DNA from 4 places in the Shimazuella sp. NTD248 genome. Region 2 is predicted to be linked to each of the others. Evidence: riboswitches for the same ligand, from Rfam matches in the RefSeq annotation. Region 2 holds a riboswitch; each other region holds the start of a gene.

The links. Region 2 has a riboswitch for S-adenosylmethionine ahead of mtnK (S-methyl-5-thioribose kinase). Riboswitches for the same ligand answer to the same signal wherever they lie in the genome.
Region 1: linked by a shared signal. The riboswitch ahead of metH (methionine synthase) and the one ahead of mtnK (S-methyl-5-thioribose kinase) in region 2 are both predicted to bind S-adenosylmethionine.
Region 3: linked by a shared signal. The riboswitch ahead of AC5WOE_RS13955 (hypothetical protein) and the one ahead of mtnK (S-methyl-5-thioribose kinase) in region 2 are both predicted to bind S-adenosylmethionine.
Region 4: linked by a shared signal. The riboswitch ahead of AC5WOE_RS16580 (methionine ABC transporter ATP-binding protein) and the one ahead of mtnK (S-methyl-5-thioribose kinase) in region 2 are both predicted to bind S-adenosylmethionine.

What each region holds. Positions count from the first base shown of each region.
Region 1 covers NZ_JCAJZT010000003.1:253,371-261,253, reverse strand. The annotation lists gene AC5WOE_RS08535 (bifunctional homocysteine S-methyltransferase/methylenetetrahydrofolate reductase) at 1-1,808, opposite strand, end outside; gene metH (methionine synthase) at 1,845-5,297, opposite strand; SAM riboswitch class I at 5,373-5,483, opposite strand; SAM riboswitch class I at 5,823-5,930, shown strand; gene AC5WOE_RS08525 (aminotransferase class I/II-fold pyridoxal phosphate-dependent enzyme) at 6,062-7,222, shown strand; gene AC5WOE_RS08520 (P-loop nucleotide/nucleoside kinase family protein) at 7,366-7,883, shown strand, end outside.
Region 2 covers NZ_JCAJZT010000002.1:412,083-419,965, forward strand. The annotation lists gene AC5WOE_RS06740 (TetR/AcrR family transcriptional regulator) at 1-99, shown strand, start outside; gene AC5WOE_RS06745 (hypothetical protein) at 249-500, opposite strand; gene AC5WOE_RS06750 (ABC transporter permease) at 577-1,542, opposite strand; gene AC5WOE_RS06755 (sugar ABC transporter ATP-binding protein) at 1,574-3,091, opposite strand; gene AC5WOE_RS06760 (sugar ABC transporter substrate-binding protein) at 3,088-4,200, opposite strand; gene mtnA (S-methyl-5-thioribose-1-phosphate isomerase) at 4,197-5,264, opposite strand; gene mtnK (S-methyl-5-thioribose kinase) at 5,261-6,478, opposite strand; SAM riboswitch class I at 6,553-6,717, opposite strand; gene AC5WOE_RS06775 (pyridoxal phosphate-dependent aminotransferase) at 6,894-7,883, shown strand, end outside.
Region 3 covers NZ_JCAJZT010000005.1:350,155-358,037, reverse strand. The annotation lists gene gnd (NADP-dependent phosphogluconate dehydrogenase) at 1-664, opposite strand, end outside; gene AC5WOE_RS13975 (cysteine dioxygenase) at 881-1,378, opposite strand; gene AC5WOE_RS13970 (LysM peptidoglycan-binding domain-containing protein) at 1,580-2,485, shown strand; gene AC5WOE_RS13965 (phosphotransferase) at 2,502-3,434, shown strand; gene AC5WOE_RS13960 (hypothetical protein) at 3,549-3,764, shown strand; SAM riboswitch class I at 3,835-3,942, shown strand; gene AC5WOE_RS13955 (hypothetical protein) at 4,008-4,307, shown strand; gene AC5WOE_RS13950 (stage V sporulation protein D) at 4,666-6,582, shown strand; gene AC5WOE_RS13945 (UDP-N-acetylmuramoyl-L-alanyl-D-glutamate--2,6-diaminopimelate ligase) at 6,867-7,883, shown strand, end outside.
Region 4 covers NZ_JCAJZT010000008.1:68,690-76,572, reverse strand. The annotation lists gene AC5WOE_RS16600 (ATP-grasp domain-containing protein) at 1-640, shown strand, start outside; gene AC5WOE_RS16595 (NADP-dependent oxidoreductase) at 1,152-2,168, opposite strand; gene AC5WOE_RS16590 (alpha/beta hydrolase) at 2,464-3,297, opposite strand; gene AC5WOE_RS16585 (SDR family NAD(P)-dependent oxidoreductase) at 3,721-4,461, shown strand; SAM riboswitch class I at 4,593-4,697, shown strand; gene AC5WOE_RS16580 (methionine ABC transporter ATP-binding protein) at 4,830-5,849, shown strand; gene AC5WOE_RS16575 (MetQ/NlpA family ABC transporter substrate-binding protein) at 5,902-6,588, shown strand; gene AC5WOE_RS16570 (M20 family metallopeptidase) at 6,607-7,803, shown strand.

The sequences.
Region 1 (7,883 bases), on a different contig from region 2:
TCGTCTTGATCACGGATATAATAAGTGAGCTCTACGCTCATCTGCCAAAAGGAAAATGGTGTAATTAAGTAAATACCTCGGAATTTCTCCATTGCACCATCCAGTAAATCTTTTGTGATATCGATACCTAGTTGTTTTGCTTTTTCTGGCTCTGTTGTTTTTTCCATTAGAGCTAAAACGTGATCTGTAATTTTAATTCCTGGAATTTCATTGTGCAAAAATAAAGCGTTTCGATAACTAGTGATGGGCATTATCCCGATAAAAATGGGAATGGGAATGTGTTTGGTCGCTTCATATAAACGATGGATACTTTGATGGTCATACAGCGGTTGTGTCATCACAAAATCGGCTCCAGCTTCTACCTTTTTTTCTAATCGTTCTACTGCTTTTTCAATTTTCCGTACATGTGGGTTAAAAGCAGTACCTACGATAAAATTGGCAGTTTGATTCAATCGTTTTCCTGAAAAAGAGAGCCCTTGATTTAACTGTTTTACCATACGGATTAATTCAAAAGAAGTAACATCATAGATGGAACTAGCACCAGGTAAATCACCGATTCTGGATGGATCACCTGTAATCACAAGTATTTGATCAATTCCTAACGCATGTAACCCCATCAAATGTGATTGTTGACCAATTAGATTACGATCACGACAAGCGATATGAAGAAGCGGATTCAATCCGAGCTGAGATTTTAGGATTGCTCCAAGAGCTAAATTGCTCATTCGTGTTGTTGCAAGTGCATTATCAGCCATGGTGATAGAATCGACCCCAGCTTCGTGCAATTTTTGCGCTCCGACTAAAAAATCAGTTGTATCTAAATCTTTAGGTGTATCAAACTCGCAGATGATCGTTCGTTTCTGGTTGACCTTGGAAAGAATGGAGTCTTGATTCTGGCGATGAACCAACACGTGTCGAGTAGAATGAATGGAAAGTTCATCAATTGATGGGTTAATGCGTCTGATAGGTTTTACACTCTCTACAATATCTTTCATTTGTGCGATATGTTCAGGCGCTGTCCCACAACAGCCGCCGATGAGATTGACACCTTGGTTGATCAGCAGCTTTGATATCTCAGAAAAGTAAGCAGGATGAGACTTATGTTTAACCTCTCCATCTGTAATCCCTAACCTACCGGCATTTGGGAAGGCAGAGAGCAGAAGGGAATCTGGTACAATTGATTTTTCCAAACTGCGTAAGGTTTCTACAGGCCCAAGTCGGCAATTTAATCCTACTCCATCGACTTTTTCTGCGATTTCTTTAAAAGCTTCTGATAAGGAATAAGCATCTCGTGTCCGTCCAACTTCAATCAAGGAAAATTGAGCGAATAAGGGTAAATCTGTGAGATTACGAATAGCATTTACAGCTAATTTTAACTCGTGTACATCTAAAAAAGTTTCTAACAAAATCCCATCTACACCCCCATATAAAAGGGCGGTGGCTTGCTCTTCAAACAAATCTAGATATTCCTCTGGATCATACTCCATCACTCGTCCAGCTAGTATGGAACCAATAGATCCAAAGACATATGCCTCCTCTCTAGCAGCTGTTTTGGCGATAGAAACGGCTTCTCGGTTGATCTTTGCTACTTTATTTTCCAAACCATAACGTGAAAGACGTTCTCGATTTGCACCATAAGTGTTAGTCTCGATCATCTTGGAACCTGCTTTTACGTATTCACGATGCACACTTTCAATGAGTGTTGGTTCGCTTAAATTTAGTTCTTCTTGACAGGTGTGAACGGATATGCCTTGTTGGAATAAGTAAGTCGCCATTGCTCCATCACCTAATAGAACATGGTCTTTCATGTAAGTTCGAAAAGGTATCTTCAAGTTATATCCCTCCTAATTTGCGTTGAAATAACGAGCTTGTGGGTGGGCAAATACCATTGCAGAGACAGATGCTTCTGGTTCCATCATAAATCCCTCTGTCAGCTCTATTCCGATATCTTCTGGTTTTAAGAGATGAAATAATTTACTTTGATCTTCTAAGTTAGGACAAGCAGGATAACCAAAAGAGACTCGAATTCCTTGATAACGTGCTCCAAACCGTTCTTTCATGGTCATTTCTAGAGGATCTGGGAAGCCCCATGCGTTTCGCATGATTTGATGTATCCGTTCTGCAAAGGCCTCGGCTAACTCTAAAGCTAAAGCTTGGATCATATGAGAATATAAATAGGCTCCACTATTTTTCCAGTTTTCCGCGAGCTCTCGCACCCCTTTTCCAGCTGTGACTGCAAAAAATCCAACGGTATCCATCTCTCCTGAAGTTACTGGACGAAGGAAGTCAGCTAAACATAAATGAGGTTCTACTTGTTGTCTTGGAAAATGGAACTGTTCTACTATTTGCGATGTATTGGTAGGGTCATAAATTAGTACAGTGTTTCCATCGGATTGTGCTGGGTAAAATTGATATAAGCCCTGAGGCGATAAATAAGAATTGGTTATAACTTCATTCCAAAGGTGATCCAATTGTCCTTTTAGTTCAACCGTTTTTGGATCACCACTTTCTAATAAATTTGCTACATTTCCTTTTATTCCTAAGTGTTTTCCTAATAGCATCTGTTCATTGATATAGGTTTTCAAATGGTGAAGGGGATAATCTCGTAAAACGTGACGTGCATAGTCAGGAGCGGCAAATAACTTTGCTTTTCGATCGATCGGTGAACGAGTCACAGGTGTTCGAGTGATGGGAACTGCTGATTCAATGGTTTCTTGTTTTGCTATTATCTGTTCTTTTCTCTGTTGCATTTCTTCAACAATAGCCTTTCTTTTAATGGGAGAGCTTAGTTGATTTGCTAAATCCAAGCCATGCATGGCATCTTTGGCATAAAGAACAAGTCCTTCATAAGCTGGAGTGATTCGGTTTTCGGTAAATTTTCTAGATAAGGCAGCCCCGCCTACTAATAGAGGGATGTTGATTCCAACTGATTGTAGATCTTGGGCGGTGATAACCATCTGTTGTGCTGATTTTACTAAAAGTCCCGATAAACCAATTGCATCTGGTAGTTCTTCACGACAAGCAGCAATTAATTGTTCTGGAGTTACTTTGATTCCAAGATTTACAATGTTATAACCATTATTGGAAAGAATGATTTCTACTAGATTTTTTCCAATATCGTGAACATCTCCTTTTACGGTAGCTAAAATGATTTTCCCTTTAGAAGTAGTTTCTTCCTTATCCATATGAGGTTCTAGATGTGCAACAGAGGCTTTCATGACTTCTGCACTTTGCAGTACTTCCGCTACGATTAATTGGTTATCATTAAAGAGTCGTCCAACTTCATCCATTCCAGTCATAAGTGGTCCATTGATGATATCTAATGGAGAGGTTTTTTGTAGAGCCAAATTGAGATCGGCAATTAACCCATCTTTGAAACCTTCTATAACATAATTGGCCAAGCGTTCTTCTAGGGTTAAGGTTTGAGCAGATTGTTTCTTTTCTATTTTTTTCTCACGATAAAATTCAGTAAATGCAGCTAATACTTCACCATAGTTCGTTTCATTCGTATCAAATAACAATTTTTTTGCTAGTTGTTTTTCTTCGTCAGGAATAGAAGCATATCGTTCAAGGCGCTCGGAGTTTACAATGGCATAATCGAGTCCGGCTTTGGTGCATTCATAAAGGTAAACCGCATTTAAAACTTCACGACCAGCAATAGGTAAACCAAATGAGACATTAGAAACTCCGAGTATAGTGGTGCATGTTGGTAAGCTTTCTTTTATAAGGCGAATTCCTTCTACTGTTTCTAAAGCAGAGCCAATATATTGTTCATCACCAGTACCAACAGGAAAAACGAGTGGATCAAAAATTATATCTTGGGGATTTACTCCATATTTCTCTGTTAACAACTGAAAGGATCGCTGGGCTACTGCCAATTTTCGTTCTCTTGACACAGCCATTCCTTCCTCGTCAATGGTACCAACTACTACAGAAGCTCCAAAACGATGAAGCAATGGGACAACTTCTGCGAAACGTTCTTCTCCATCTTCAAGGTTAATGGAATTAATAATCGCTTTACCTTGGGAGTAGGATAGAGCCATTTCGATAACTTTTGGATCTGTAGAATCTATCATCAGTGGTACTTTCACTTTTTTTGTCACAAATTTCAAAAATCGTTCCATATCTTCTAGCTCATCACGATCAGGATCTGCAAGGCAAATATCGATGATTTGTGCCCCGCCTTTTACTTGTTTGCGAGCAACTTCAGATGCATCCTCGTATTTTTCTTCTGCAATCCATGATTTAAATAAACGTGATCCAATCACATTGGTGCGTTCTCCAACAAGTAAGGGTCGATTGTCTTCCTCAACATAGACAGATTCTATACCAGAAACAGCAGGAAGGTGTGAGGGGGCAGGGGTACGTGGCTGAAAGGCGGCAACAGCTTGTTCAATAGCACGAATGTGCTCAGGTGTCGTGCCACAACAACCACCAACTAGATTAAGCCACCCAGCCGCAGCAAATTCGCTTAATTTTTTTGCCAGAGCCGATGGAGTTTCCAAGTAATTACCATCTTCATCTGGTAGACCAGCATTTGGATAACATGAGACAGCGCAAGTAGCAAGAGTGGATAATGTGCGGATATGATCTTTCATAAATTCTGGCCCTGTTGCACAGTTTAATCCAATTGCAAGAGGATTTAGATGTTCGATCGACAAATAAAAAGCCTCAATATTTTGACCAGCCAGCATGGTACCCATTGGTTCTATTGTTCCAGAGATAATAATCGGAACACGTCTTTTACTCGCTTTAAAAGCGCGTTCCATTCCGATACAAGCAGCCTTTACATTCAAGGTGTCTTGTGAGGTTTCCAATAAAAGAAGATCAATGTTTTCCATCAAAAGTGCTTCAACTTGTTCGTAGTATGAGTGGGCTAACTCATGAAAAGTAATTCCGCCTGTCACGGTAAGGGTTTTGGTCGTGGGACCGATAGAGCCAGCTACATAACGAGGATGATTTGTTGTACTAAAATGATCCCGCGCTGTACAAGCGATGCGTGCTGCTGCTTGGTTGATTTCTGTTGTTCGGTTTTGTAAATCATACTCCGCTAAAACAACAGAAGTTGCCCCAAATGTATTGGTTTCAATGATATCGGCACCAGCATCTAAATATGATTTGTGAATATTAAGAATTACATCCGGACGGGTTAGATTTAAAATTTCATTACACCCTTCATATTCTTCACCATCAAAATCTTTTGCGGTTAACTGAGCACGTTGAAGCATTGTTCCCATCGCTCCATCAATGATAAGTATTTTTTCTTTCAGTCGCTCTTCAATGGGTGTTCTGTTCATTGCTATCATCCTTTGTGTAAGATCAAAAAAACCTTTCATCTGGGTAAGATGAAAGGTGAACGATTGTATCGTCAACTCTCATCTCGCGGAATCCAATAATCCGCAGGAATTGGCACCATATTGATCCATAGATCAATTGGTTGCCGGGTTTCATCGGGCCAGTCCCTCCACCACTCTTGATAAGAGAAAGATTCATTTGTATTTGGTTAATATTGTTACTCCCAATTATTGATTATACTACAAGGTTAGGAGAAAAAGAAGATTGTTTATTTGTTACAGGATATTTTCGAGTACTTGCTTTTGGATTTAAGGATTTTCTTTTGGATGAATATATAATAATCTATGAAAAGTTGCAATTATTTTTGCTTAGGAGTTATATTAACTTACATTTGGTGTCAACCAGTATAGAACCCCAATTTAAAATAATATCGGATAATTTTGTTTTCGTGTTTGACTTCTATTCAGATGTAGGATAACCTAAAAATAACTAGTGCAAATCTTGAATAAAATAATATTTTGATAATTCTCTTATCGAGAGCGGCGGAGGGACTGGCCCGATGAAGCCCGGCAACCAATTGATTTAATCAATAAGGTGCCAATTCCTGCAGGAAGTATATTCCTGATAGATAAGGGAAGAGGAAACGATGGATAAAACTGGCCTCTTCTCTTAGGAGAAGAGGTTTTTTGATGCAAAAAAATAGGACAAGAACTTCAGTAGTTTATACGAATACGTGCCTAGTAAAACGAAACGGGGAGTGATTTGGATGAGAATAGAGACATTGTTATTGCATAATGGAAATGAGTTAGATCCACAGACAGGGGCTTCAAGTGTCCCCATCTATCAAGCTTCTACCTTCCATCAGTTTGATATCGATAATCCGGGGCAATTCGATTATTCCCGAAGTGGAAATCCAACACGCCAAGCATTGGAAGATACCATTGCAAAGCTAGAGAGTGGTTGTCGAGGCTTCGCTTTTGCTTCCGGAATGGCAGCAATATCTACTGTGTTTCTGTTATTGTCCAAAGGAGACCATATCATTGTTTCGCAGGATGTTTATGGTGGTACGTATCGTATTTTAACGCAAGTGCTAAGTCGATTTGGGATTGACAGTACTTTTGTCGATACAACCAGAACAGAAGCTATCACTCAAGCACTTCGTCCAAATACGAAAGCAATCTATATCGAAACTCCTTCCAATCCAACCCTAAAAGTAACAGATCTAGGCGAGATAGTAAAAGTAGCAAAAGAAAATAAATTATTATCTATTGTCGATAATACATTTTTAACACCTTATTATCAGCGTCCATTAGCATTTGGATTCGATATCGTTGTGCATAGCGCAACGAAGTTTTTGGGCGGACATAGTGATGTGGTGGCAGGACTTGTAGCGGTAAGAGATGAACAATTAGCAAATCAAATCAAGACTCTTCAAAATGCGTTTGGAGCAGTACTAGGAGTGCAGGATTCATGGCTAATTCTACGGGGATTGAAAACCCTGCAAGCGAGGTTGGACATATCTTCCAAAAATGCAGAAAAGTTAGCAGTGTGGTTACAAGAGCATAAAGAGGTGGAGAAAGTATATTATACCGGTTTAGAGGAACATGAAGGTCATCGTATACAATGTAAACAAGCTAGTGGTCATGGCGCAGTATTATCTTTTGATGTAGGAAGTGGAACAAAAGTAAGGAAACTACTTCAAAAGATTCGACTGCCTATCGTTGCAGTTAGTTTAGGTTCTGTAGAAAGTATTCTATCTTATCCTGCATTGATGTCCCATGCGGCAATGCCACAAGAAGTTAGATTAAAACATGGGATAACAGATGGATTGCTCCGTTTTTCCGTAGGCTTGGAAAACGTAGAAGACCTTATGGACGATCTGTCCCAAGCGTTGGATTCGAGAATTTCTTTTGCTGCTGTGAGATAAAAAGAAAAGTGTTGACATGAAAGACCATTATATACAATGGTCTTTCTCGCTATAAGTAAATTTTAACGTTTAAACCTGCTGTTTTTTATTAAGATATATTAATATAATTACACTATACAGCATTTCTATGAAGAGAGGGAGAGATGACGAGAGTAGCTAGCCTAGAAGAGCATAAGATAATACGACAGACTGCCATTCGGTTTCTGTTGGATCAGCGACTAGGGAAGCTTAGGCCTAACAGTAACGCTTATTTTCCGGATGATCTCAGAAACAATTGCGAGATTCCCTTTAAAAGCGCGTACCGTTATATGTCTGAGGTACTAAGGGTATCGATTGAGTTTCCGAACTCAGTAGAGATGCTTGACATGTGTGAAGAAGCAGTAGCTATTGCAGAGAAGCGTCGCATTTGGGCTCTAACAACCAAAGAAGAAATAGCTAGAGAAGGATGGGAGCTCAACCTACTTTCCTCACCAGACAAGATGTTTTATCTTTTTGGTGAAAGTATTGTCGTCTTCTTGACAGGTCGATGCGGTGCAGGAAAAAGTACCCTGATCAAGGCAGTTCGTTCTGCTATGGCAGAGCACCAACTATTGAGGGCGAGTAGAGCAGGTCTTGTCTATGAACCTCTAGCTGAGATTTATGAAATTGACCCTGATGAGTT
Region 2 (7,883 bases):
AAAGAAAAAATCTCTGCAAAGGAAATGAAGAAGGTCATTCATCACCATATGAAGAGTTTGATACATCCACAAAAGAACAGACAATACGAAAAAGGCTGAATGTCCTTCCATCTTTTTCGATGTAATCCACATTTATACGAAATAATTTCGTGGTTAAATCGACTCCTAATTTTCGGAGAGCCCTCCAATCGTCTAACGGGAACGATAAAAAACAGCTTGTATCTTCATCAGATACAAGCTGTTTCATCCTACAAGAAGAAAAACAAGAACGGAATGAAGAAAAGAAAGGGTAAAAAGATAGGAAACAGTGGGCAAAACCACTGAGCTTTCGCTTTTCCATTCTTTTTCTTCACTTGCACAGGAATAAACACAATCCCTTTTTGATGTAATTCTTTAATCACGCCATAAATCACTTTGCCGTTTTTTAAAACTAGTTTCATTGGTTTACCGATGTGCTTCGTTCCCAATTTATGATGAGGTATATACTGTAAGGTTCTCAAAGTAGTACCTCCTCTCCTAAAGACTTCTATTATTATATGGAAGTCTACTAGGAAGAGAAACGGAATAAGCCCATTGCTATGATTCTTTTCTACTTTTATACATTAACGTTAAAGCACCAATCAAAATAGCACCTTTGACAATGTCTTGGGCATAATATGGAACATTGAGCATAGTTAATCCATTTAGAAGAATACCAATTAAAATGGAGCCAATGAATGTCCCTAATACGTTAGGTTTATTTGCCCCAAAAACAGAGTACCCGATCAATGCTGCAGCAACTGAATCCATCAACAGAGATGCACCAGCAGAAACTTGTCCAGTCCCGATACGTGATGCCAATACTATACCTGCAATACTAGCAAATAAACCACTTAAGGCATAAGCATAAGCTTTATACCGATTTACAGGAACTCCAGAAAGCCTTGCTGCTTCTTCGTTTCCACCTGTCACATACAACAGACGTCCAAACTGCGTATAGTTCAAACACAAATGAACTACTATCACAAAGAAAAACATCACAATTACCGGAAAGGGAACGGAAAAAATTTCACCTTGACCAATAAACAAAAAAGAAGGCAAAATTTTCCCTGGCGCTAGAGACCCATCTTGAAGCGGCATATTGTTATAGATGCTATATCCTTTTGTAATCGTCAAATGAAGACCGTTGACCATGTACATCATACCAAGTGTTGCTAACATATCTGGTAAACGAATTTTAACAATTAAAAATGCATTTATAAGTCCTACTAACAATCCAACTAACAGCGGCAGACAGATAGCAAGCACTGTTTCTTGACGATACCAAACCATCACAGCTGTACTAGTAATCGTAGCGAGACTCACGGTCGAACCTACGGATAAATCAAAACCTTTTACAATTAGAGATAGGGTAACCCCAATAGCCACTAGTGTAGTTATCGAAATAGAACGCAGTATATCTGTCCAATTTTTATACGTGAAAAATTCATCCGATAAAATACTAAAAAAAGCTATTATCAAGAGAATCGCGATGATTGTCCCATACTTGGTCAAAAAACGAATCCATCCATCTTTACTCTTCTTCGTTTTATTCTTAGGGAGATTCGCTATCTCGATGCTCTGTTCCATCCGAAATCCCTCCTGTTGCTAATGTCATGAGCTCTTCTAGTGTCGTTTCATTTGTCCTTCTCTCTGCAATAAATCTGCCATCATATAACACGAGTATTCGATCGGCAACTGTCAATAGTTCATTTAGCTCACTTGTAAAGTACAAAATACCCTTTTTCTCTTCTGCCAATTTGGAGATGATCGAAAAAACATCTACTTTCGCTCCAATGTCAATGCCTTTTGTCGGTTCATCAAAAAGGTAGATAGAAGCATCCGTATTCAACCACCTTCCAATGGATACCTTTTGTTGATTACCTCCACTGAGAAGCCCAACTGATTGTTTGGAAGAGGAAGTTCGAATACTTAATTGTTCAATCACTTTTTCTGCTAATAGTCGTTCTTTACGCCAATCTAGCCATCCTGCTCGGGTAATCTTATCGATATGTGGCAAGGAAAGATTTTGGTCTATCGGAAAATCAACCAATACCCCTTCTTTACGCCTCTCTTCTGGAATGAGACAAATTCCCGCTTCGATTGCTTTTTGTGGATGTTTTATTTTCCAAGGCTTTGCTTTAATCGTAACAAGACTATAACTTTGATCTTGCCCTGCTAGAGCTCTAGCAATCTCTGTTTTTCCTGCCCCTACTAAACCAGCTATACCTAAAACTTCCCCTTCGTGCAAAGTAAAAGTGACCGATTTATCTAGTTTAGGAACAAAAAATTGCTGAACTTTGAGCAAAGGAGTAGTCCTTTGTTGAGGTGTTTTCTCTTGAATTGCTAACAACTGTTTACCGAGCATTGCTTCTACAATTTGATCATCCGTTAATTCCGATACTTTACTTTGCAGCACGGTTCGTCCTTCTCGCAATACCGTTACTCGATCACAGATAGCACGAATTTCAGGCAAGCGGTGTGTTATAAAAACAATTCCTACTCCACTATCTTTTAAACGGCTCATGAGCTGAAACAATGCTTTTGTTTCTACTTCACTCAGTGGTGCAGTTGGTTCATCTAGAATAAGAAATTGCACATTTCTAGCCAATGCTTGGGCGATTACGATTTGCTGTTTTTCACTTAATCTGCATTCGGATACCAATCGATCCATGGAAATATTTAATCCAACTCGCTCTAGCCATTCTTTTGCTCGTTTTTTTCGCTTCTGTCTACTGAAAAATGCAGTACCTTGTACCAATTCATGTATACTCACGTTTTCCGCTACTGTAAGTTCAGGAAATAATGCTGTATCCACTTCCTGTACAACAATACCGATTCCAGCATCGATTGCTTGATGTGGAGAAGAGAGCGAAACCCGTCGCTCTCCTATCTTTATTTCTCCACTATCGCTTTGAAGTTGACCAGACAAAATTTTTACCAATGTACTCTTTCCAGCTCCATTCACTCCTAATAAAGCATGAATCTCACCTTTATGAACATTAAAATCTACTTTTTGGAGCACTTTATTCTCATGAAAAGATTTGACAATGCGTTTCATCTGGAGTGTCATTTTTTATTCGCCTCAACTAACTTGTCCATCCAAGGGGATGTAGCCGTTTTGGTAGCGCCCCACTCTGGGATGTATTTCCCTAATTGACCCATTGTTACAGCTTGACTAGGTAGATTCTTCTTTTCAACCAAATGAGGTTGTACACTAAATACTTGGGGAATAGTTTCTCCCGCTATTTTTTGATAGAGGAATCGAACTTGAATTTTCCCCATCTCCGATGGATCAGTTGCTGTTGATGCTACCCATGGACTGTTTTTCTGCTGGATTAACTGCAAATCCTCATCGCTTAAATCGATTCCATATACTTTGATTTCTGTTCTTCCTGCTTGTTGAATTGCTCTAGTAACTCCTTTTGCAAATTCATCCCAAGGAGCAAATACAGCGTCAATTTGACCTTTTGGATATTTTTGCAAAATAGCTTCCATCTGCGTTTGTGTATCAAGTGCAGTGTTATTAGAAGCATTTCCGAATTTAGCAATCTCTTTAATCTCTGGATAACGTTGTTTAAACGCGTTATAGATCACATTACGGTTTTCCATCGGAGCAAATCCGCCAACCCAAACGTAGACAATGTTCCCTTTTCCATTGAGGTCTTGCGCAAGGGTACGAAGGGAATTCCAAGCTAAGGAGTAGTCATCTTGATCGATAACGGTAACACCAGGGATGCGTAGATCACTATCAAAAGCAATGACTGGAATACCTGCTGCTATTGCTTTTTTTACACTTGGAAGGAGTGCGTCCGCACGACCATGATCCAACAATATACCATCCACTTTTTGACTTACTGCATTATCGATATAAGAGGCCATTTTCGCAAGATCATTATCAGCATTATATACTTGCACTTCTCCTCCAAATTGTTTTACTTGTGCTTGTACTCCTGCAATATATTGACTAGAAAACGTACCGATAGACAATTGCGATATAGCTGCTATTTTTAGAGGCTTTTTTAATTTTTCTGGGATTGCTGTGTTCTTACTTTGGCTGGTAGATGATGTAGAAACAGAATTATTATTCGTCGATTGGTTTACTTGGTTTTGTTCGTTAGAGCAAGCGGTCAATGCTAAGATCGAGATGAGTAGAAAAATAAGCCATTTCGTACGTTTCATGACACCGTCTCCTTTGTTATCTGCTCTATAAGATTGTCTAAGTTGTTCGGGGAGAAAATCCCTTGTTCGGTAATAATTGCCTTAATATAATCTGCTGGTGTAACATCAAACGCTGGATTGAAGACTTTGGTAGAAAGCGGTGCCAATAGTGCATCCCCAATTCGAGAGATTTCTTCGCCAGAGCGTTCTTCAATCGGTATATCCTTACCAGAAGCTGTATCTATATCAAATGTGGACAGCGGTGCTGCCACATAAAATGGTATATTCAAAGCTTTAGCTTGAATGGCAAGACCAAAAGTGCCTATTTTATTGGCAATATCACCATTTCTAGCAACCCGGTCACATCCAACTATCACTGCATCTATCCTTTTGGTTTGCATCGTGTGTGCAGCCATGCTGTCCGTAATCAATGTCACATCAATATCTGCTTGCTGCAATTCCCATGTTGTCAAACGTGCTCCTTGCAAAAGCGGTCGGGTTTCACATGCATAGATGTGAAGATTCCATCCTTGTTCTTTTGCTATATAAAAAGGAGCTAAAGCGGTGCCATATCTTGCTGTCGCTATACTACCCGCATTACAAATCGTCATGATATTTTGTTCGTCGGCAAACAATGTCAACCCATGTTCACCAATCTTTCGGCAAGTTGCTTCATCTTCCGCTTGGATTTTCAAAGCTTCCGCTTCCATCACTTGTTTTGCTTCGGAAACACTACTCACCTTTTCTGCTTGATTTGCAACGCGATCTAAAGCCCACTTCAGATTAATTGCAGTAGGACGTGAGCTTGCCAACTGAGACTTCGCGCGGCGCAGTGCATCGAGAAAGCTAGGAAAATCAGATGCTTTCCAGTCATTTGCCCATACTACAAGTCCAAAGGCCGCTGCTATGCCAATAGCTGGCGCACCTCTCACTTGTAGACGCTGAATGGCATGCCAAACATCATTGAGAGAAGAAAGTCGAACGTATTCCATTTTTTGTGGCAATAAACGCTGATCCAACAATGAGATATGATCTTTCTTATAAATTACGGATGTAACTCCCACTTTCTGCTCTACAACTGTCATGTTAACGATTCCTCCACCCAAGCGAGAAAAGTATGGATATCTTTTAACTTTCCTCTATTTTTAATCAATACAGCTCCTACAGTCAGTGCTTTTTGTTTTAAGTCAATTTGAACTGGTGCATCATCAATCGAATTTAGATCAGCAACTTGTGCCAGACCAATCGTTCTACGCACTACTTCACAACCTGTAAAACCGAGTGTATCTTGCCAAACTTTTTCAAGAAATGCTTCGGCTACACCATCAATGCTTGAAAAAGTAAAATGTCCTTTTGTCTTGCAAAGTTCTAAAAATTGAGTGGCAAACGTTTCCCATGTTTGCTTGCTTGTATCTAATAGATACTTGCGAAAAGCCTGCAAATCTTCCATTTTTTGGAGGTGAGCTTCTTGAGAAATATAATTCAACAACAGATTAGCAAAGAAAGAACCTAGATCAAAACCAATAGGACCAACAAAAGCAAATTCTGGATCGATCACCTTAGTAGAATCTTTGGTAACGAAAATACTTCCGGAGTGGAGGTCACCATGAAGCAAAGCCTCTGCTTCTGTGAGGAATTGCAGTTTGAGTTTGGCTGCCTCGCGTTTTAACTCTTCATCTTGCCAAAACTTCACTACAAAAGGTCTTATTTCATCAGAAATCTCATTCGTATCATGATCAAAGAATGGATCAGTAAAAACGAGATCTTCCGTAATTTTGCATAATTCTGGATTCAGGAAATCTTTAACCAAGGCTTTCTTGGTAAATGGATGTAAATAAAAATCACTAGTATGAAATAATGTTTGCGCAGTAAACGTACCAATATGTTTTCCGAGCTCAGGATACTGATTGCCAGCTATCCATCCAGAGCGAAGAATATCATGAGAAGATAAATCTTCCATCACGGTATAAGCTAAGTCTTGATCATGATCATAAACAACGGGAACTAACTCAGGAACCACTTCTCCTGCTTTTTGCAAGGATAAGTATTCGATTTTTGCCCGATCTAATGTAAGAGGCCAACTCTCTCCTACTACTTTTGCATAAGGTAATGCTTGCTTTACAATCAAAGACTTACTTGTCTTTGGTTCTCGAAGGTGAAACACATAATTGAGATTTCCATCTCCAACCTCCGATACTTCCAATTGTTTTACATTTTCAAAATACTGGAGCTGTTCTACTACAGATCGAACCGTATCAACCGTTAGTGCTCGATACGAACGCTCCTGAGTTGTTGTCATCTATGACCACTCCTTTTTTCTGGCAAAATCAAAAAACCTCTTTCTGTAAGAAAGAGGCTCGGAATAGTCCAAACCTCTTATCTTACAGAACGAACAACGTCCTGTTGGAATTAGCACCGTGCCTTGCGTGGGTTTATTCCACGGCCCATAAGAAAAACATGAGCCCCATCTTGCGATGGTATTACGGTCGGTTGCTGGGCTTCATCGGGCCATTTCCCTCCACCTACTCTTGATAAGAGATGCACAGCTTTATATTTTTGTTTATCCAATGTTTTTGAATAAGTACTATCTCAGAATAGTAAAGGCTTATTTTGTATTTGTCAATAAAAAGTCTTTTTTAAACAAAAAGTTTTTGACAGTTATTCGGCTAAATTGTAGCATAAGATAATTAGATACAAACTAGGAAGTGGAAAAATTGCAAACATTTCAATATGCTGATCGACTACAGTCATTACCCAAACAATTTTTTGCCAAATTGGTAGCTGATGTTAATCGATATGTGCAAGCAGGAAAAGATGTCATCAATCTCGGTCAAGGAAATCCTGATCTCCCTACTCCTGATCATATTATTCATTCCTTACAATTAGCAGCTGAAAATCCACAATTTCACAAGTATTCTCCGTTCCGTGGATTTACTTTTCTCAAAGAAGCAATTGCTGCCTACTATCAACGAGAATATCATGTATCACTCGATCCAGAAACAGAAGTAGCCATTCTTTTTGGCGGAAAAGTAGGATTAGTAGAAATCGCACAATGTTTTTTAAATCCAGGAGATGTCGCATTGGTACCTGATCCCGGGTATCCTGATTATTGGTCAGGAATTGCCATGTCAGGAGCCCATATGGAAATGATGCCACTTTTAGCAGATAATCAATTTCTCCCTGACTTTCATCAAATATCTCAAGATATTTTAGAACAAGCAAGACTAATGTTTTTAAATTATCCTAACAATCCAACTGCTGCAATTGCAACACCAGAGTTTTTTGTCGAAACCGTAAAACTTGCAACGCAAAACAGTATTTGTGTGGTTCACGATTTTGCATATGGAGCAATTGGTTTTGATGGACAAAAACCACTAAGTTTCTTACAAACTCCAGGTGCAAAAGAAATTGGAATTGAGATCTATACGTTGAGTAAGACCTATAATATGGCAGGTTGGCGGGTTGGATTCGCACTTGGAAATAGATCTGTCATTCAAGCGATTGAACTGCTGCAAGATCATTTTTATGTCAGTTTGTTTGGGGCTATTCAGCAGTCAGCAGTTACTGCTCTTTTAGAATCCCAAGACTGTGTGAAAGAATTGGTTCAAACGTATGAAAATCGCAGAAATACCTTTATTTCCGGTCTAACACAAATAGGATGGAATGTCCCTCAGCCAAAAGGTTCTTTCTTTTGCTGGCTTCCA
Region 3 (7,883 bases), on a different contig from region 2:
ACTCTGCAAATACGTGATGTAATTCCTCTGCCTCAAGGCCTAGTACATGTTTGAGAAGGAAGTAAGCCTCCGAGATCAACTGCATGTCTCCATATTCAATCCCATTGTGTACCATTTTTACATAGTGTCCAGCGCCATCGGGACCAATATAAGTACAACATGGATCACCGTTCACTTTTGCGGAGATGGCAGTCAAGATCGGTTCTACTAGTTCATATGCTTCTTTTTGTCCACCGGGCATGATCGAAGGGCCATGCAGTGCTCCTTCTTCTCCACCGGATACGCCTGTTCCAATAAAATGAATCCCATCTGCCTCTAACTCTTTATTACGGCGGATGGTGTCATGGAAATAGGTATTTCCACCGTCAATCAATACATCGCCTTTATCTAATAGAGGTTTAACTTGTTCGATCGTAGCATCTGTTGGGGCACCAGCTTTGATCATCATTAAAATTTTGCGGGGTTTTTCGAGGCTCTGCACAAATTCTTCTATACTATATGTACCAACGATATTTTTACCAGCTGCATCTTTTTGGACAAAAGGATTGATCAAATTTGTAAAGTTATCAAATACTGCGACCGAATATCCACGACTTTCCATATTTAAGGCAAGGTTTCTGCCCATAACGCCTAAACCAATAACACCCATCTGTTGTTGTTTCATCTCTATGACCTCTTTCTTGATCTAGTAAATCAAGTGCTCATTTCTTGAAAATAACATATTGATGTATTAAGTTTCAAGTGAGTATGCAACTCAAAAAGACAAGTGGAAATCCTGACAGACTGTACCACTTGCTTATGTTTTGAAGAAGATAGGAACTTTATACCAAGCATATTAGAAGCAGTCTAGACAGATAAGTATGTACTTCGTACTTATTTTTTATGAGGAGATAGTATTTTCCAAGTGTGTTTCATTATAAATGTGGTTATTTTCAATGGGCGGGGAGTAGACGTGGAAAGTGATCAAAGGTTGGTTTCTCGGATTGTACATGGAGTGAATTTGGTCTTGGGTTACGGTAAAATACTCATTTTGTTTATATCTCTCTTCTTTTACCTGCCCAGGTGCCTCAGTAGATTGTTTTATTTGATAGATACGATTATATAATGTGCCATCGACTACTTTTACACAACAAAAAGATTCCCCATGATCGTGTATGGGAGTTTCAATTTGTGGAGGAATTTGCAGAATGATTACTTCAAAAAGTTCGGATCGAAAGATAACATTTCTTCCATATTGCAGAGGGGGAGCTGGAGATGTGATGTAAGGGGAGATCTGCGGGTAAGTAATATTCCACCTGCGCATTTCTTGTTCTACTGCCGAGGGGCTTGGATGAGTGATAGGCAATAACCAATTGGGCAATTGAGCGGTCAAATCCATACTTGTTCCTCCTCATATTTCAGCCGAGAAATCCATATACGTTTAATGTATGTGGATGAGATGAAATCATGATTTGACCTCCAAGTGATGAGAAGACAATTTTACATAGCTGTTAACATTTTGTCCGATCTAGTGATAACTCTTTTATCTCGTACATATATTTCAGCATAAGGGCTTGAAAGATAGAAGGAGGGAGAACAGGTGGAGCAACTTCGCTTTAATATTTCAGAAAAGATTCGTCTGCATCCACAGCAAGCAGGGATAAGTTCGCTTCTGGAATTGGATTTATATCCCGATGTGGAGATCAAAGATGAAGGGCAGCATCTTAAAATTCACGGTTATCTTCGGCTGAATGGCACCTATGAAGGGGATATCGATGAAGAAGCAGATGTTTCTGATTATGATCCTTATGAAAGAGAGGGGGAAGAGATTGCCTATGTAATTCCTGTCGAAATTACTCTGCCTCGTGACCGTGCAGAACTAGCAACTGTCTGTGCAGAAGTAGAATCTTTTGATTACCAGATCTTATCACCATTTGAATTACAGATTGAAGCAGTTCTGATGATAGACGGGATATTGCCAGAAGCCGAGGAAGAAGAATTGATCACAGAGGTTTCTGAAGATCAGCAAGAAGAGATAGAAGAGAAAAAAGAGATCGAGTCCCCCACTTTTGCAGCTCAGCCTGCCAAACCAGAGCCAGAACAGGTAGAGGCAAAAAAAGAACAATCCAAACCCAAAGAAGTTGAACGCACCATACATCGGGAGACAAGAAAAATAGCAAAAGAACAAGTAGGCGAAGAACCACCATCACAAGAAGCCTTTCAACCTCAGCTTGTGATTGAAGAAGGACAACAAGAGGAAGAAATCAAGGAACCAAGTAATACAGAGGAAGAAGTTCGTGGCAGAGAATGGAGCAGGTGGTTGGTAGGAAATAGAGAAGAATCGTTTACTTCCTTAAAAATGGTTATTGTCCAAAAAGACGAGACGATCGATACATTAGCTGCCAAGTATGATGTTTCTTGTAATGCGATTATTAGAACGAATCAGTTCCCAACAGATCGTTTAGTGGAAGGTCAAATCGTAAAAATTCCGGTGAAGCGGAGCTAGGGAAGGAGGGCTTTCGATGTGGGAAGTGATTCATGCATTTGGATGGGACCCTTCTTCGGTGCAACATCGGGCTGGAGTATGGGAGGTTGCGGATGGAGACCAAAAATATGCGCTGAAAGAAAGTCATGCACCGAGAGAAAAACTGTATGTACTGCACCGCATGTTAGAACAAGTTCGCACAGCTGGATATCCTCATCTGCTTCCGTGGGTTCCTACAGAGGATGGAGAAATAGTCGTTTCTGCTTATGGAAGCCAGTGGTATGCCACTCCATGGCAAGAGCCTGCTGATGATCATGTATCGGCAACAGAGCTGGCATCATCCTTAGGGCGCTTTCATCGTTTAGCAGAACCTATAGCAGCACAGTTTCCCAAGTTGCACCAAGTCATCGATCCAGATCTAAAAGAGTCTTGGGAACAGCGAAAGACACAAGTATCTAGTTGGCAAGAGACGTTAGAAGAAGGAGAAGCAAAAATATCCGAACAATCTGCTCAGCTCTCCCAAAATGGATTTACGTTTGCTATCCAAGGAATCGATCGTTATCTTCAAGTGGAAAAAGGAATTGCCCCGAGATACACGATATGTCATGGTCGGGTTCATCCTTCTAATGTACTCACAAGTGAGGAAGGATTGTACTGGATCGATTTTGACCATGCTGCGCTAGATACACCCATAAAAGACCTTGCTACTTTAATACATCGATATCCAGAGGAATCTCCCGCAGAAATACTAGCAGCCTATGAACAAGAAAATAAACTATTGCCGAAAGAAAAAAGACTTCTAGCTGTCTTTCTCTCCTATCCCGAACGATTGGTTCGTGCGGTAGACAGACAAGAAGAATTAGTAGACGTTTCAAGTGAATATGCCCATATCCAAGAATGTCAAAAACTAATCAAAAAACTATGGCCGGCAAAGAAGAAGTCAAGGTCCAAACCAAAACGAAATCGATAATCCTAACGAGGGAAACCTCGTTTTTTTATGCCAAGAGGACGGGCTAGTATATATTCAAACATTATGGAAAACATAGGTAATGATTTGAAGTATCTAAAATCGGAGGATTATAGTATGGATAAAATGTGTATGAATATGATGATGATGGTCATGATGGAGGATATGATGGGAAAAATGAGAATGATGACCATGATGATGAACAAAATGCAAGAAATGAACACGATACCAGAAATGGACATGGATATGATGATGAACAAAATGCAAGAGTCAGATGAAATGATGACAAAAATGATGAGTATGATGCGAACAATGAAAGAAAAATCGATGTAGTTATTTACAATTAAAATAATTACATATATAATCAACAACAAATCAACCAAAACGAAAAAAATCGAAGGATCTCTTATCAAGAGAGGTGGAGGGATTGGCCCTATGAAACCTCAGCAACCTCAGTCAACAGACTGTATGGTGCTAAATCCAACAGAGTAGAAACTCTGAAAGATAAGAGGAGGACCTTTCTAACTAGAAAACCTCTTCTTAAAGAGGTTTTTCATTTGTTAGGGAGGTAAAATCATGATTCAGTTAAAAGAAACTTGGATAAACGATTATTTAGACTTGTATTTATATGCAAAAGAAATCGGCGATCAAGAATGGCAAGCTGAAATTTTACAAAAACTGAATTTCACAGACAAAGATTTATTTCTCTATCATTTATGGGCACAATTCGATGCTATAAATACGCAGTTGTTGTTAAGTTATCAACAACTAAGAAGTGCATCGGATGCTTTTGAACAGGAACAACTATGGGAGAAAGTATGGAGTTTAAAAATGGAACGTATTACCTTGTCCCGAAAAATTCGTTCTTTTTGGTAATAGAGAAATATGGTTGTGAAACAGCTGAAGTCAAAAACAAGATGAAAATGAAATAGATAATACATACGAGGGAAACCTCGTTTTTTATGTGAAGATGTGGAGTGTTTGTTTCATTTTCTGACATTCGTACTTCCCTTTACTTAAAAAAGAATAGCCTCCTAATTACCTCAAACGACCAGTATGTTCCACATCTCACTCAATAGACGAAGATGTGGGATTTTTTACGTTTGAGTCTTTGAATATAACATTCCGTTGAGCAAGTTTGATAGGAAATCCCTAAATCATAGAAATGATGATTCTTTTTTACCCTTTGTCCACATAAATTGAAATAAAGGATAGTGGAAAAGGATGAAGAGACGTGAAAGCGCTATTGGTTACGCACAAAAAACGCTTATTCATTATATTTTCAATTGCACTGTTTGTACTGATCGCGTTGCTCGGTCGTCTTACTTTTGTGCAGTTGGTACAAGGGCCTTGGTTGACAGGGAAAGCGGAAAATCTTTGGGGCAGGGATATTCCCTTTGCGTCAAAGCGTGGACGCATCTTGGATCGCAATGGGGAATTGATTGCGTATAATATCAGTTCGCCTTCGGTGATGGTCGTACCAGCTCAGATCAAGGATAAAGATGGAACAGCTTATAAACTAGCAAAAATATTAGGTGTGCCAGAAGAAAAGATTTTGCCGTTTGTAAAGAAAAGACAGCTTATCGTTCGGATTAATCCCTATGGGAGAAAAATATCAGAAGCAAAGGCAGAAGAGATTCAGGGGTTACAATTACCAGGGGTAGTAGTTACAGAAGATAGCAAACGTTATTACCCTTATCAAAGTTTAGCTTCCCACATCCTTGGCTTTACTGGAATTGATAATCAAGGGTTAGCAGGATTGGAATTGGAGTACAACAAGCAATTACAAGGTACCCCGGGATATATTTCGTTTAGTGCCAATGCACGTGGAGAAAAGTTGCCAGGAGGGGTAGATCGCTTCACACCGCCAAAAGACGGGATGGATTTAAAGCTTACAATTGATCTAAATATTCAACAAATCATCGAACGAGAATTGGATCAAGCAATGGCGCAGTATCATCCAGAAAATGTGATCGCCATTGCGATGGACCCCAAAACAGGAGAAATACTGGGGATGAGCAGTCGCCCCACTTATCGGCCAGATCAATATAGAACAACAGACCCATTGATCTACAACCGCAATCTGCCAATATGGAAAACGTATGAGCCGGGTTCGACATTTAAAATTATTACCTTAGCAGCCGCTCTGCAAGAGAAGAAAGTAAACTTACACGAAGGATTTTTCGACCCCGGTTTTATTGCTGTAGGCGGGGCACGACTTCGCTGCTGGAAGTCTGGCGGACATGGCTCGCAAACCTTTTTGGAAGTCGTAGAAAATTCCTGTAATCCCGGATTTGTCACCTTAGGCCAACGGCTTGGAAAACAAAAACTGTTGTCCTATATCCATCAATTTGGGTTTGGGCAGAAAACAGGAATAGACCTTAATGGAGAAGCAAAAGGAATCTTGTTTAAACCTTCGCGTATGGGACCAGTGGAGCTTGCAACTACTGCATTTGGTCAAGGGGTAGCAGTGACTCCGATTCAACAGGTGGCCGCTGTAGCAGCAGCTGTCAATGGCGGGAAATTGATGGTTCCACATCTTGCCAAGCAATGGATAAATCCAGAAAATGACCAAGTTGTAAGCACCATTAGCCCTGCTGTAAAAAGACAAGTTATAACAGCAGATACATCTGCTGCTGTACGGGCGGCGTTAGAAAGCGTTGTTGCCAAAGGATCAGGTCGTAAGGCATTTGTAGATGGCTATCGTGTTGGCGGGAAAACTGGAACAGCGCAGAAAGTAGGGCCGAATGGCACCTATCTTCAAAATAATCACATCGTTTCGTTTATTGGATTTGCTCCTGCTGATGATCCAAAGATTGTGGTGTATTTAGCAGTTGACAATCCAAAAGGTATCCAATTTGGTGGGGTCGTTGCTGCTCCTATCGTAGGAAATATTATTGGAGATACCATGCGGTATATGAAAGTACCAAAACGAAAAAATCAAATTGAACCAGAAGAAAATCCGCTTTATGATACGATTGTCACCACTCCAAATTTTGTTGGTCAAGATATTGATAAGATCAAAAATAGTTTGTATACAATACCAATTGAAACAGTAGGAAAAGGAAAATTGGTCATCAGCCAAATCCCACGTCCAGGAGAGCGGGTAAAAAAGGGTACTTTGATTCGGATGTATTTAGGGGACAAATAAATTAGCGGCTTCCATCTGTGTTTTTACAATGAGGTGGAAGCCTATTGTTGTTTCACAATATGGTTATATTTCGATTCGTTGCTTGTTTCGTCACTCTCCCTCAAGGGATTTTTTGCGTGAATTATGTTAAAATGGGTGTCATGATTGCCAGGACCCCCATACCTGGTTTTTCTATTGTTACACTTATCGTTTATTTTAAGTGTAGCTAAGCCTCTTTCAGAGTCTTAAAGGCAAGACACAATGCCAAGTTTTCTTGACAAGTGGAGTGGGAGGTTTACCTTATAATGAAATTAAGTGAACTAGTAGATGTATTACATGTAAAAGAATGGACAAATCCAAGTGATGAGCAAATCACCGGAATCGAAACGGATTCGAGAAAGGTGAAGCAAGGAGATTTGTTTATTGCTCTTCGCGGGTTTACGGTGGATGGTCATGACTATATCCAAACTGCTGTGGAAAATGGTGCTGTAGCAGTACTTGTAGAAGAATCTGTGGAAACGACTGTTCCGATGATTCGAGTGCCAGATACTAGAAGAGCAATGGGCTTTTTGGCAAACACCTTTTACCAATTTCCATCAAGACAATTAAAATTAATCGGAATAACAGGAACTAACGGTAAAACAACTACTTCCCACCTGATCGAACAAATTTTAACGTCTGTAGGGAGGGAGACCGGGATTATCGGCACAATTGGGGTGAAGATCAAAGATAACGTTATCCCAGTTAAAAATACCACCCCTGATGTGGTCGATCTGCAAAAGAGTTTACGTTATATGGTGGATGAAGGAGCCGAATATACGGTAATGGAAGTTTCATCCCATGCTCTGCATTTGGGAAGAACGAGGGGCACTCATTATCATATCGCCGTTTTTACCAATTTAACGCAGGATCATCTCGATTATCATGAGACGATGGAACAATATCGAGAAGCAAAGGGTCTTTTATTTAGCCAATTGGGCAATGATTACACCCCTGAAAAAGACAAAACGCAAGTAGCAGTGTTAAATGTGGATGATGCCGCTTCCAGTTATTTTGCTACAATCTCACCAGCTCAGGTCATTACATATGGCATTTCGGAACAGGCCGATGTTCGAGCAGTGAATATCGAGCATCGAGTAGATGGTGTGTCTTTTGAGCTGCATACCTATCAAGGTAATGTATCCATTTGTCTGCCTCTATTTGGTACGTTTAATGTCTATAATTCACTAGCAGCTGCTTCTGTTGCTCTAGTCGAGGGAATTGATTTGACGAAAATTAAACAAGCATTAGAATCGCTTACAGGAGTAGATGGCCGCTTTGAA
Region 4 (7,883 bases), on a different contig from region 2:
TCACGTAGATGGGTTTATTTATCATGGAGAATTGATCTTTACTTCTTGTAGCAAATACGTTGAATCATGTTTATCTTTTCACGAAGATGGTAAATTCACAGGTAGTTATATTTTAGATCAGACAACTGATTTGGCAAAAAGACTATCTGACCGAGTAACGAAACACCTACGTATTATGGCTCCTCCAGAGCATACACCATTTCACGCTGAATTTTTCCATACACCTGATGATCAAATTATTCTTTGTGAAATAGCGAGCAGAACAGGGGGAGGAAGGGTAAATATCCAGATCGATCAATCTTTTGGAATCAACCTGAATAAATCTTGGATTTATGCCCAGCTCGGATTACCTTTGGAATTGCCTACAGGTGGAAGAAAACAAGTAAAACCACATATTTTAACCGGTTCCGCACTACTGCCCCCAAGAAAAGGAATTTTCAACGGTTTCCGTGCAGAAGTATGGCCAGATTATGTAACCGAATATCGTTTACTTGCCAAACCAGGTGAGAAATTCAATGGTCCAAAATCAAGTGTGGATCATATGGCATCCTTGGTTATTGTTGCCAGCACAGAACAAGAGATGGAAGAGCGACTCCAAGAGTGTAACCGGCTGTTTCGAGAGCATAGTGTATGGTCGTAATTTCCTAACTTAAAAGACTGACAAGCACCACGAGAGTAGGTTTCTTTATGAACCATCTCTCGTGGTGCTTGTATTTCTAAAAGGAGTGATACTTTGTAGTGAATCTATCAAGCTAAACATGGGGTGAAAATTAACTGGTAAGTTCTTTCGTGATCGCGAGCAAAATCAGTTGGTGATAATAAGGTTATGTTAATTTTGACAACTCCGCACGGCTAAAGCCGTTGGATTCTTGGGACGATAGCTTATGACTATTTCATTACCAAGCTAACCCCGTGTGCCCCACGGTTTACAAATGTTTATTTCTTTTTTGCCGCTAACAACTTGGTTTTCGTCTGCTGCGACTATACATATATCACCATGAGAATGTTTGTTTGTAAAGTTGCTTTTATCAAAGGTTGGACTGGTGAAGGAAGATTCCTTCACCAGTCCAACGCTCGCTTCCAGCCCACGATTGAAACCGTGGGCTTTCTCGCTCACAATGTTATAATGCGATGTCTTGATGAAAAGGGAACTATAATTCCGTTAGTTGAACCAAAGATTTACCTATTTTTTGACCAGTGAAAAGTCTTTTATATGCTTCTAAGGTGTTTTCCAGTCCCTGTGTGACATCAAATTCCATTTTCAGTTTTCCTGCTTCATACCAAGGGCGCATAATTCGGTTCACATCAGGTCCGCGATGATAAAAATCTGGGGAGAAAAATCCGGTGAATTGCAAGCGTTTCATTAAAACTTGATCAAATTTATACGGGCCTGGGATTGGGCTTTCTTGGTCATAATTCATCAGTAAGCCGCATATTGCTACTTGTCCAAACAGAGCCATATTTTCTAAAGCTGCATCCAAAATAGTTCCGCCCACATTATCATAATATACATTGATTCCCTCTGGACACAATTCACGTAAGCGTGTTGCGACATCTTCCTTGCGATGGTCAATAGTCGCTGTAAAACCTAGTTTCTCTGTCAACCAAGCCCCTTTTTCCGCTGAACCTGTAATCCCAATTACTTTGCAGCCAAGCTGTGCAGCTACTTGTCCAGCTAAAGCGCCGGTTACACCTGATGCGGCAGAGACGACAAAAGTATCCCCCGGTTTTGTTTTTCCATACTCCACTACTCCCAAATAGGCAGTCCAACCATTCGGACCAAAAACAGCTAGATGTTGACGCAGGTCATCAAGTTGCCAACTGACTCGTTCTACATAGGTGTCATCTGGTCTGGAGATCGAATAATCAGACCATTGTCCATAAGCACGAGCTAAATCCCCAGCACGAAAATCAGGGTGCCGAGATTCGACAACTGTTCCTAGTACCATTCCTATTACCGGAGAATTCAGCGGAGTTGGAGGGGAGTAAGAATCTTCTCTAGCGGTCATCCACATTCTAGTGCCAGCATCAAGGGAAAAATATGCGTTACGAATTAATACATCGCCGTCAACAAGTGGAGGGATTTCTTCTTCAACGAGTTCTAATGCAGAAGCATAATCATTACCGACAGGTCGCTTGGTCAATACCCAGTACCGATTTTTTTCCACTATATCGCCTCATTTTGCTTGTGATTTTGTTTGGGCTGTTCTACAAAAGGCGTATTTTTTGTAATTCATTAAAAAAGATAAAGCTTCTATACGCGTATAATATACTTGTAGCAGAAGAATTAGATATTAGTCAAGTTGCATATGAGTATACAGAAAGTGGGACATGCCTTTGGAGAGGGGATGGAAGTAAAGCAGGAGGTAAGCATATGTGGTGACTTCGTGTAGTCTTGAAATTTTTTAAAAAGAGAATCAACACTTAGGGGGTGACGGCTGTCGCGTGACAGCCGTCTTTCTCCTAGTTTCCTTGGATTCGAGAGATGAACCCATCCATTACTTCACAAACGATCGGACAGGAAGTGCTGAGAAGACTGTTGTGTCCTCCCGGCACTTCCACTACTTCTACCTGCCTGATTCTTTTTTTGGCGAACCGAGTGGTCTGTGTGCTGTCAACCAGCTCGTCTTTTTCGGACACGACGACCAAAACAGGCAGTTGAAGGGTATTCTCTTTGAGTGTCTGATTGGTATATCTGATTGCTCGAATCAGTTCGATGGTGGAAATCAAGGTACGATCCACCTCTGAGCTCCAGTATTCTTCCAATACATATTTGGAATGAGGGAAGTGGATTGTCGGGAAGAATCGACTGGCTTGCTTAGCGATCTGGCGGTCGAGGGTGGAAGCTCGAATTACTTCCGTTGGAAGACGCAATTTCCATCGGAGCTTAAGAGGGGGACTGACGGCGATCACTCCGATAACCTCTAGCCCGTACTCTTGCATCAGACGATCTTTGAGTGTCGATAGCTGAAGAGCGATGAGCCCGCCCAAGGAGAATCCTAGCAAGTAGAGTTTCTTGATTCCCCGCGAACGGATTTCCAGCAATTGTGTCCAGATCGAACGCACCCAGTCTGTCCATTTGCTGTTATCGAAGTCAGGATAACTCGGCACCTCTACGGAATGACCCAGACTCGACAGCTTTGTGGAACTTGGTTGCATACAGCTGGGTTTCTCATACCATCCTGGGATGGCATAAACAGCGGTGTCACTGGTTACCGGAAGGAGAATTCCCGGAAGGAAGAATGGACCTTCGATTGCTTCTTTTAGATCGGTGCCAAGTAGTTCGTTAAATGGCATGGTGTCCTCTCTGTGATCTCTTTGGGAAACGTAGGGGAGTGATTTTCTCACTTCGTTTCTATCATTAACATATCTTGATGAGTAAACTTTCGTCAAGATATGTTCGTGTTTATTTTGGGAATTCTTCATCAATAGGTGGAAATACTTATATAAATTCGAATTATTATTTATAATTTTGTATTTTTATATATAAAGCAAAGATAAATAGAAAATAAATAAATAACGTTTCATTCTATTAACAAAGATCTTTGACAATTCATTATCATTTTTATAACACATGAAAGTAAAATAATATCTTTATATTATTACAAATATTATGTAGATACAAATTAAAAGATGTTATAATGTTCCATATATTCAATAGAAAGCGGTTCATCATGATAGAATCGCAAAACATCTGCGATTTCAAAGGGGATAGGTGCTATGGGGCGCTTAGCGGGTAAAGTTGCAATTATCACAGGTTCGGCAAGTGGACAAGGGAAAGCAGAAGCTATTCTTTTTGCCAAAGAAGGTGCAAAAGTGATTCTTGCAGATATCCAGAAACAAAAAGTATATAAAGTAGCAGAGGATATTCAAAAAAATGGCGGGGAAGCAATTGCTTTTTTTCATGATATTTCGATTGAAGAGCATTGGAGTAATTTGATAAGAGCAATTTGCAAGAAATATGGGAAAGTAGATGTTTTAATAAATAATGCTAGTACAACAGCGAGTCATGACGATTTGATTGAAGAATGGAGACGAGTATTAGATATAAATATGATTGGAACTTTTTTAGGAATGAAATATGTCGTTCCAGTTATGAAAGAAATAGGTGGTGGTTCGATCATAAATATTTCTTCAGTTGCAGGTTTAATAGCTGGTGGAGTCAATCCATACACTGCTTCAAAAGGGGCGATTCGAGCGATTAGCAGAAGTGCTGCTGTCGAATATGCCAAGTACAATATACGGGTAAATTCTGTTTATCCAGGAATGATACATACACCAATGACGGAAGATTTGCTTGCTAATGAAGGGATTCGAAAACATTTTGAATCCGTTACACCGCTCCCTTTTTTAGGTGAATCAAATGATGTGGCTTACGGAGTCTTATATTTAGCTTCAGATGAATCGAGATTTACTACAGGTACCGAATTAGTTATCGATGGAGGTTGGACATCTCATTAGAGATATCTATTTTCTTTTGGGTTAAGCGATTTAAGGAGAAAACAAGCATTATACCCTTTATTGATTAATATTTAAAATTCTATTGACTTACTATGTATTTAAATATAAAATGACCTCAATTAAATATTAACTTCTTATCTAGAGAGATGGAGGGACCGGCCCTTTGATATCTCAGCAACAGATCATTTACGATACTGTGCTAATTCCTGCAAGCAAGTTTGCTTGGCAGATAGGAAGAGTTATTTAAATGAGCGGATATTCCTTAGTTTAAAAGCCTCTTTCTATTGATGAATAGTAAGAGGCTTTTTTTGTTTTTCTACGATTTATCCATCTATTGGGATGTAATATTTTTACTAGGAGTATGGAATTTGATTGAATTGAGTAATATCAGCAAAATCTACCCTGGATCGCCACCAGTGGAAGCACTGAAAGAAGTGTCTCTACATATAGAAAAAGGAGAGATCTATGGGGTAGTGGGGGTGAGTGGAGCGGGGAAAAGTTCGTTAATTCGATCTGTCAATCTGTTAGAGGAACCAACCACAGGTGAAGTAATAGTAGATGGTGTCGCATTGGCTGCTCTGTCATCTGAAAAATTAAGGGAAGCTCGTCGAAAAATTGGTATGATCTTTCAGCAATTTAACCTGATAGAGTCCAAAACAGTTTTTCACAATGTCGCATTGCCTCTCTATTTAGTTGGAAAAAAGCGTAAAGAAGTAGAAGAAAAAGTAATGCAGCTTCTTACCTTTGTTGGTTTAGCAGATCAGGCTGAACATTACCCTGGGCAATTGTCAGGTGGACAAAAACAACGGGTAGGTATTGCTAGGGCTTTGGCTACTGATCCCCATATCTTGTTGTGTGATGAGGCAACTTCTGCTTTAGATCCTGATACAACGAGATCAGTACTCGATTTGCTTCGAAAGGTGAATACAGACTATGGGATCACCATTTTGTTGATTACTCATGAGATGGATGTGGTGAGAAATTTGTGTGACCGCGTAGCAGTGATTGATCAAGGGAGAATTGTGGAACAAGGAACGGTTTATGAAGTGTTTACCAATCCAAAGTCCGAAACAGCACAGCGATTTGTTCGTACTATTTTTGGACAGGAACTACCAGAAAGTGTACGCCAATCCTTGAAAAAACAGGATCAAATCTTACGAATTGTATTTACTGGTGAAAACGCAAAGAGACCACTTATTGCAGAAGCAATAAGGAAATTTCAAACCGATATCAATATTTTGCAGGGTAGTATTACAGAATTACAAGGGAAACCTTTTGGAGACTTATTAATAAGTATTCAAGGTGATTGGAAGGTAACAGAAGACATTATTCAATATTTACAACAGCATCAAGTACTAGTGAAAGAGGTGACATCAATTGGCGTTTGATTGGGCGGTTTTTTGGCCGCAGTTAGTAGATGGAACAATTGCAACGTTCATCATGGTTTTCGTATCGCTTGTTTTTTCCATATTGATTGGTTTTCCATTGGGAGTGGTGCTGGTTGTAACTCGGCCAGGACATATATTAGAAAACAGAACGCTTTTCACGATTCTCAACGCAATCATCAATATTTTTCGATCCGTTCCTTTTATTATTTTATTGGTTGCGATCATCCCTTTTACACGATTGGTAACAGGCTCATCAATCGGTACAGCAGCTGCTATTGTACCATTGATTTTTTATGCAGCGCCTTATTTCGGACGCTTAGTAGAAAATTCTTTATTAGAAGTAGATGCTGGAGTGATAGAAGCAGCAAAGGTGATGGGAGCTAATGGAAAAGGTCTGATGGAAGCAATAGCTTCTAATCCCAAGCATTTAAAAATTGTTACGGTTGCAGCACCACAGACCCCTCGCTCGATGGATGATGCAGCTGCTGCAGTTATTAACAATGGGATTGCTGTAAGTGCAGGTCTCAGCCCAGTAAAAGACCCAATATTTAAGGAAGACAAAACTGCAAAGCCATATATCAATATTATCGCTACACAAACCAAGAACAAAGATAATGCTAATTTGAAAAAACTAGTAAAAATCTATCAATCTTCTGAGGTAAGTGAATATATTAAGAAGGTCTATAATGGAGGAGTAATTCCAACGGTTGTTCCCATTTCTGAAATTGAAAATTTATAAAAAAGGGGCAGGATAAACTTGGCGCAAACTAAAATAGTAACCATTCGTGAGCAAATAACTCAATATATTGATGAAACACGTGATACATGGATTCAAGTAAGTCATGACATACATGAACGTCCTGAAATAGGGAATGAAGAGTATTTTGCAAGTGGTCTGCATACCAAATTGCTAAAAGAACACGGATTTGATGTGGAAGTGGATATCTCAGGTCACCCAACTGGGTTCATTGCAAGAAAGAAAAGCCAAAAACCTGGTCCTGTGATTGGTTTTCTAGCAGAGTATGATGCACTTCCAGGGTTAGGACATGCTTGTGGACATAATATTATTGGCACAGCAAGTGTATCAGCAGGGATTGCACTGAGTAAAGTTTTAGATGAAATTGGCGGAGAAGTAGTAGTATTTGGTACCCCAGCAGAAGAAGGAGGACCAAATGGGAGCGCAAAAGCTAGTTTTGTAAAAGATAATCGCTTTGCTGGAGTGGACGCCTGTGCCATGATTCATCCCAATTCGGAAACCGCCAGAACATCTCCATCTCTGGCATTAGATCCTTTGATTTTTTCTTTCTATGGTAAACCTGCACATGCAGCAGTTGCTCCTGAGAAAGGGATCAATGCATTGGACGCAGTTATTCAACTCTACAATGGTATAAATGCACTTAGACAACATGTTCCAGATGACGTTCGGATTCATGGAGTGATTACACACGGTGGAGATGCTCCCAATATTGTCCCCGAATACGCTGAAGCGAGATTTTTTATTCGGGCTGCAAAACGGACAATCCTCAATGGTGTGACAACAAAAGTAAAAGCAATCGCGGAAGGTGCAGCATTAGCTACTGGTGCTCGGGTAGAAATCAAACCATTGCAAAATGAGATTGACGATTTACTTCTCAACCCTGCATTTGATGAAGTATTAATAAAAGAGCTGGAAAATTTAGGGGAAAAGATAGTAGAACAAACAAAAGGTTTAGGTTCGACTGATGCTGGTAATGTTAGCCATGTTGTTCCTACCGTACATGCATATATCAAGATCGGCCCATCTGATCTAGTTGGTCATACGGATGAGTTTCGCCAGGCAGCTAAATCTCCGCTAGGGGATAAAGCATTGATTTGTTCGAGTAAGGCTTTAGCACTTACTGGAGTCCGTTTAATTACTGAGCCATCCCTGCTTACATCCATTCAAGAAGACTTTCGGAATCGAGTTTCAAACTAGCGAAAAGTGTAATAGATGTTCCAGAAAGAAAAGGTAGGCGACATGCCAAAACCTTTTCTTTTTTGTATACTCTATTTGCA